One region of the Paraburkholderia sp. FW306-02-B genome, then DNA from elsewhere that is predicted to be linked to it. Evidence: predicted binding sites of a transcription regulator. Region 1 holds the regulator's gene; each other region holds the start of a gene.
What was found. The regulator sigma-54, encoded in region 1, starts transcription at its own class of promoters, with help from an activator protein. The targets are predictions, from matches to a motif close to TGGCANGNAANCTGCTTT.
Positions count from the first base shown of each region.

Region 2: the regulator sigma-54 is predicted to act here: its motif matches at 1,030-1,047, upstream of urtA (urea ABC transporter substrate-binding protein).
Region 3: the regulator sigma-54 is predicted to act here: its motif matches at 653-670, upstream of nirB (nitrite reductase large subunit NirB).

Region 1 is NZ_JBYSXZ010000001.1:480,653-482,923, reverse strand. Features, by position in the region: gene lptB (LPS export ABC transporter ATP-binding protein) at 1-97, shown strand, start outside; gene AC3WOG_RS02165 (RNA polymerase factor sigma-54) at 286-1,803, shown strand; gene hpf (ribosome hibernation-promoting factor, HPF/YfiA family) at 1,973-2,271, shown strand, end outside.
Region 2 is NZ_JBYSXZ010000002.1:1,843,442-1,845,712, forward strand. Features, by position in the region: gene AC3WOG_RS29460 (ATP-binding protein) at 1-991, opposite strand, end outside; gene urtA (urea ABC transporter substrate-binding protein) at 1,266-2,271, shown strand, end outside.
Region 3 is NZ_JBYSXZ010000001.1:2,543,282-2,545,552, reverse strand. Features, by position in the region: gene cobA (uroporphyrinogen-III C-methyltransferase) at 1-189, opposite strand, end outside; gene nirB (nitrite reductase large subunit NirB) at 872-2,271, shown strand, end outside.

The DNA.
Region 1 (2,271 bases):
CAGCGACGGCAGCGTGCTGGCTGCCGGTGCGCCAAGCGACATCATCGAAAATGAAAGCGTGCGGCGTGTCTATCTGGGCGAACACTTCCGCATGTAAGTACACAAAGGATTGCCGGCGGAGCGAACGCGCATCATCCGCCGGCCCCTTTGCGGCAGCCGCACATCCGCACTTTTGACCTGGGCCGTCCCGCGCCCGGCGCTGCCGAAAACCGGCGCACGCGTTATTGCGAATGTCGCAAGGTATCGCGGTCGTGGCAAACTCTCTACAATGAATCTCAACTTGCCATGAAAGCCAGCCTCCAACTCCGCCTATCGCAGCATCTTGCGCTGACCCCGCAACTGCAGCAGTCCATCCGGCTGCTTCAGCTGTCTACGCTCGAACTGCAGCAGGAAGTCGCAATGGCGATCTCGCAGAATCCGCTCCTCGAGAACGAGGACGACTGGATCGCGAGTCCCCTGCGCGTGGCGGCCGACGGCTCGCTGATCGCCCAGGCGCCCAACTCCTCGGCGCCGCCCGACCAGATGGGGGGCAATACGTCGTCCTCGTCCACCAGCAGCAGCGAGCGCGCCGAGAACGGCGAGCCGCAGGGCGTCGACGAATATAACGGCCTCGCGGGAGAGGGTAACGGCGACGCGTCGCAATGGAATCTCGACGACTACGGCCGCTCCGGCAACGCGTCGGACGACGACGATCTGCCGCCGCTGCAAATCCACGAATCGAGCACCTCGCTGCGCGATCACCTGATGGCGCAATTGCGCGTTACCCAGGCGGGCCAGCGCGACCGCGCGCTGATCACCTTCCTGATCGAATCGCTTGACGACGACGGCTACCTCACCGCCACGCTGGACGAAGTGCTGGCCGACATGCCCGAAGAGCTCGAAGTCGACCTCGACGAGTTGAACGCCGCACTCGCGCTGCTGCATAGTTTCGACCCGGCGGGTGTCGGCGCGCGCTCCGCGTCCGAATGTCTCAAGCTACAGCTGCTGAGGCTCGACGGCTCGCCTACCCGCACGCTCGCGCTCGACATCGTTGCCCATCATCTGGAACTGCTCGCGGCGCGCGATTTCACGCGCCTGCGCAAACATCTGAAGGCCAGCGACGACGACCTGCGCGATGCGCATCTGTTGATACGCTCGCTCGAGCCGTTTCCCGGCGCGGCCTACGGCAAGGCGGAAGCGGACTATGTCGTGCCGGACATCATGGTGCGCAAAACGGCACAGGGCTGGCAGGCGGAACTGAACCCGGAAGTCGTGCCGAAGCTGCGGATCAACCATCTTTACGCGAATATTCTGCGCAATAACCGGGGCGATCCGGGCAGCGGATCGTTGCGCCAGCAACTGCAGGAAGCGCGCTGGCTGATCAAGAATATCCAGCAGCGGTTCGAGACGATCCTGAGGGTCGCGCAAGCTATTGTCGAACGTCAAAAGAGCTTTTTTGTGCACGGCGAAATTGCCATGCGCCCCTTGGTTTTGCGGGAAATTGCTGATACGCTGGGCCTACACGAGTCGACTGTCTCGCGTGTGACAACCGGTAAATACATGCTGACCCCATTCGGGACGCTTGAATTTAAGTACTTCTTCGGGTCACACGTCTCAACCGACACGGGCGGCGCGGCCTCCTCCACGGCGATTCGCGCGCTCATCAAGCAACTGATAGGAGCGGAAAACCCGAAATCTCCTCTTTCAGACAGCCGCATAGCCGAACTGCTGGCGGAACAGGGCTTCGTGGTCGCACGGCGTACCGTTGCGAAGTACCGCGAAGCGCTCAAGATTCCGGCAGTCAACCTGCGCAAGTCTCTGTAGCCCGTCGCCTCCCGCGGCGGGCATTTACCGGCCGCTCCGCAGTTGGCGGACAGGCCGGCCGATGCGACCTGCCAGAAGTCAGTCACCGGGGGGCGACTCAGGCAAGCCGACGATCGACCGGACCTACGTCATTGTGCGGAACAAGCGGCATCTAGCTTGGAGAAGCACTATGAATCTGCAGATCAGTGGACACCACCTCGAAGTAACGCCTGCGTTGCGCGAATACGTGATCACCAAACTGGATAGGGTGCTAAGACATTTTGATCAGGTCATCGACGGCAGTGTGGTCCTCTCGGTCGACAACCACAAGGAAAAGGAAAAGCGGCAAAAGGTTGAAATCAACCTGCATTTGAAGGGTAAAGATATCTTTGTCGAGAGCTGTGACAGCGACCTCTACGCTGCGATCGATCTGATGATCGACAAGCTCGACCGGCAAGTGATACGCCACAAAGATCGTCTGCAGGGCCA
Region 2 (2,271 bases), on a different contig from region 1:
ACGCGACCAGATACATCTGGGTCGGCTCGACGGCCTTGCCAGGATCGATCTCGTGCTGGATCGCGAGGAAGGCCAGAAAGGCGCCGCCCAGCATTTTCAATGCGCCGGGCACGATCCAGCCAGGGCCGGCCGAAATCAGCGCGATCCACCAGCGGACGCGATTCTCGCGTGTGCGCGGCGGCAGGAAACGCAGATAGTCGACCTGTTCGCCGATCTGCACGATCAGTGAGAACACCACCGTGCAGCCGGACCCAAACGCGACCAGGTTGAAGTCGTGGCCGTCCCCCGAGAGGCCGCCGAAGGTGACCCATTCAGCGAGCACGTGCGGCTCGCGCCACAGCACCACGGCGTACGGCACGACGAGCAGCACGATCCACAAAGGCTGGGTCCAGCCTTGCAAGCGGTTGATGAACGTGATGCCGAAGGTCACCACCGGAATGATGACGAGCGCGCTGATCACGTAGGCGACCGATAGCGGGACCTTCAGATAAAGCTCGAGCGCGAGCGACATGATGGCCGCTTCGAGCGCGAAGAATACAAAGGTGAAGATCGCGTAGATCAGCGAGGTCAGCGTGGAGCCCATATAGCCGAAGCCGGCGCCGCGCGTGAGCAGGTCCATGTCGACGCCGTTGCGCGCGGCGTAGTAGCTGATCGGTATGCCGGTCAAAAAGATCAGCACCGAGACGGCGAGGATCGCGTAGACCGCGTTCGTAAAGCCGTAGTTCACCACCAGCGCGCCGCCGATTGCCTCCAGCACGAGGAACGACACCGCGCCGATCGCCGTATTGGCAACGCGGAACTCCGACCAGCGCCGGAACGTGCGCGGCGTGAAGCGCAGCGCGTAATCCTCGAGCGTTTCGTCGCCGACCCATGCGTTGTAGTCGCGGCGAATCTTGACAATGCGCTGCGTGCCGCCGGACGGGGGACGCGATGCCCCAGCTTGGGTGACCGGGTCGGCGGGGCGCGGGGTTTGTGATTCCGTTTGGTGCATCGAGACTTTTCGTCGGCGGGTTCCGGGGCTAGCGGTGCGGTCATGCAAATTGCATTCCATTCGCGGCCGGCGCGACACCGTCGTGCCATCGGCGGCGCCTCGGCGCCACGGCTCGCGTGCCATGCCGACGCGATTATAGGGAGCGTAATTTCGCCGCGCCCTACGTCAACTGACGTATTGGGCCGCGCAAATTGGCTACCTACCTTTCGTGACGTCGACACCGTCAGCCGGTTTCCAGCGCGGGTCGCCCGACCACGACTACAAGGAGAATTCGATGTCACACGACGATCGGCACAAGCCCGGCATGCCTTCGGCGCTGCGCCGTAAACTGTTGATGGGCCTCGCTGCCGCGCCCGCGCTGGCGATGTCCGGCATCGCGCGGGCTCAGCAGTATCCGACCGCGAAGGTCAACACCACGCACCTGGCTGTGACCGACACCGAAGTGACCGTCGGCCAGCTGCATTCGGCGACCGGCACGATGGCGATCTCCGAAACCGGCTCGATTCAGGCCGAACGGCTCGCGATCGAACAGATCAATGCGGCAGGCGGCATTCTCGGCCGTCAGATCAAGATCATTCAGGAAGACGGCGCGTCCGACTGGCCGACCTTCGCGGAGAAATCGAAGAAACTGCTCGAAAACGATCACGTGGCCGCGGTGTTCGGCTGCTGGACCTCGGCCTCGCGCAAGGCGGTGCTGCCGATCTTCGAACGCGATAACGGCCTCCTGTACTACCCCACCTTCTACGAAGGGCTCGAGCAATCGAAGAACGTGTTCTACACCGGGCAAGAGGCGACCCAGCAGATTCTCTGGGGGCTGAACTGGGCGAACCAGACCAGGAAGGCAAAGAGTTTTTTCCTGATCGGCTCCGACTACATCTGGCCGCGCACGTCGAACAAGATCGCCCGCAAGCATATCGAGCAGCATCTGACCGGGTGCAAGGTGGTCGGCGAGGAGTATTACCCGCTCGGTACCACCAACTTCAACTCGCTCATCAACAAGATCAAGATCGCCAGGCCGGATTGCATTTACGCGATCATCGTCGGCGGCTCGAACGTCGCGTTCTATAAGCAGCTCAAGGCGGCCGGCATCACGGCGGACAAGCAGTTCCTGCTGACCATCTCGGTGACCGAGGACGAAGTGCTTGGCATTGGCGGCGAAAACGTCGCGGGTTTCTACTCGGCGATGAAGTATTTCGAATCGCTCGACAACGACAACAACAAGAAATTCGTCGCGGCGTTCAAGGCCAGGTATGGATCCAGGTCGGTGATCGGCGACGTTA
Region 3 (2,271 bases), 2.1 Mb from region 1:
GCAACCGCCGCGCTTGCCGACGCGAATCACACGCGCCTGCGGCGCCAGCGAGACGATCTCGGGATTGGCGAGGTCGTCGAGCAGCACGACGTCGGCGGCTGCCAGCGCTTTGGCGGCTTTGAGCGTGAGCAGGTCGAGCTCGCCCGGGCCGGCGCTCAATAAGGTGACCTTGCCTGTGGTTGTCTTCATCGCGATGTCCTTAGCTTCTGTGTGGGTCGACGTAGTCGTACTTATTGTCAGCGCCAAATAAAAAACGGCGTCCGCTCGTGATGGTCACGAGGGGACGCCGTTGTCCGTTTGCTGCTCACTATCTTTAAGCGGAGCGAAACACTGCGCTGTGCTTCGCTCGGGTTTCATGCGGGTTTTATGCACTCGCGGCTGCGTTGCCGGAAGGCTCGGCACACACTCATGCAAGTACTACGCCATCACGCGGCAATGCACGCCCAACCCTTGCCACGCTTCGCCGGCAGGCCGGGAAATGCACCGGAAACGCACCGTTCGCGTGCTTGCCCCTCGCACGTGCGCAGTGCTGCGTCGCACCACCCGAGTGCCTGGCTGCATCAAAACGCGTCGCGTGCCGCGTTCGCCGCACGCGCGTGCCATTCGCCACAAACTCCCGCGCCGCGGCCTTGCAGCAGGCATTTCTCGCAATTGGCACGGCCTTTGCGTTAAGCCTTGCCATCGGATCAACGTGGATCCGGCGCGAGTGCAACAACACAGTGCTCGCTGCATCACAGGTTTGGACAACGGCGTCCCCCGAATTCAGTCATCGACTGGGTTCGCGGGACGCCGTTTTTTATTTTCGGAATCGCTTTCGCGCACCAGCCAACCGGCAGCGATTCAAGCCCAGCACATTGAGGAAACGGCGGTCATGAAAATCATCGTTATCGGTCACGGGATGGTCGGCCACAAACTGGTCGAATGCCTGGCGCAAGACGCCGCGCATGGCCTCGATATCACCGTGCTGTGCGAAGAATCGCGGCCTGCGTACGACCGCGTGCATCTGTCCGAATTCTTCGCGGGCAAGTCGGCGGACGATCTCTCGCTGGTCGAGCCGGGTTTCTTCGAACGCCAGAACGTGTTGCTCAAGCTGAATGCGAAGGCGGTCGCGATCGACCGCGACGCGCGTAGCGTGACGGTGTCGACCGGCGAGACGCTGCCGTACGACAAGCTGGTGTTCGCCACCGGCTCGTATCCGTTCGTGCCGCCGGTGCAGGGCCGCGAACGCGCCGACTGCTTTGTCTACCGCACCATCGACGACCTCGAAGCGATGCAGGAATGCGGCGCGCGCTCGAAGACGGGCACGGTGGTCGGCGGCGGTCTGCTCGGCCTCGAATGCGCGAAGGCGCTACGCGACATGGGCCTGCAAACCCACGTGGTCGAATTCGCGCCGCGCCTGATGGCAGTGCAGGTCGACGACGGCGGCGGCCGCGTGCTGCGCAGCAAGATCGAAGAGCTTGGCGTGACGGTCCACACGCAGAAGAACACCACGGCGATCGTCGACGGCGAGGATGGCACGCACCGCATGCAGTTCGCCGACGGCAGCCATCTCGACACCGACATGATCGTGTTCTCCGCCGGCATTCGTCCACGCGACGATCTCGCGCGCGCGAGCGGGCTGACGCTCGGCGCGCGCGGCGGCATCGTGATCGACAACGCGTGCCGCACGAGCGACCCGCACATCTATGCGATCGGCGAGTGCGCGCTGTGGAACGGTCAACTGTTCGGCCTCGTTGCGCCGGGTTATGAAATGGCGCGCGCGGTGGCGAAGCAACTGCTCGGCGACTCGGCAGAATTTGCCGGCGCCGACATGAGCACCAAGCTCAAGCTGATGGGCGTGGACGTCGCGAGCATCGGCGATGCGCACGGCAACACGCCGGGCAGCCGCGCATATCAGTTCAGCGACGAGCGCAAGCAGGTCTACAAGAAGCTGGTGGTGTCCGAATGCGGCAAGTATCTGCTCGGCGGCGTGATGGTCGGCGACGCGAGCGAGTACGGCAGCCTGCTGCAGATGATGCTGAACCGCATCGAGTTGCCGGAAGCGCCTGAATTCCTGATCCTGCCGCAATCGGATGGTCAGGCGAAACCGGCGCTCGGCGTCGAGGCACTCCCGGCAGGCGCGCAGATCTGCTCGTGCAACAACGTCTCGAAGGGCGACCTGTGCGCGGCGGTGTGTTCGGGCGCGACCGACATCGGCGCGCTCAAATGCGCGACCAGGGCAGGCACGTCGTGCGGCGGCTGCGTGCCGCTCGTCACCCAGGTGATGAAAGC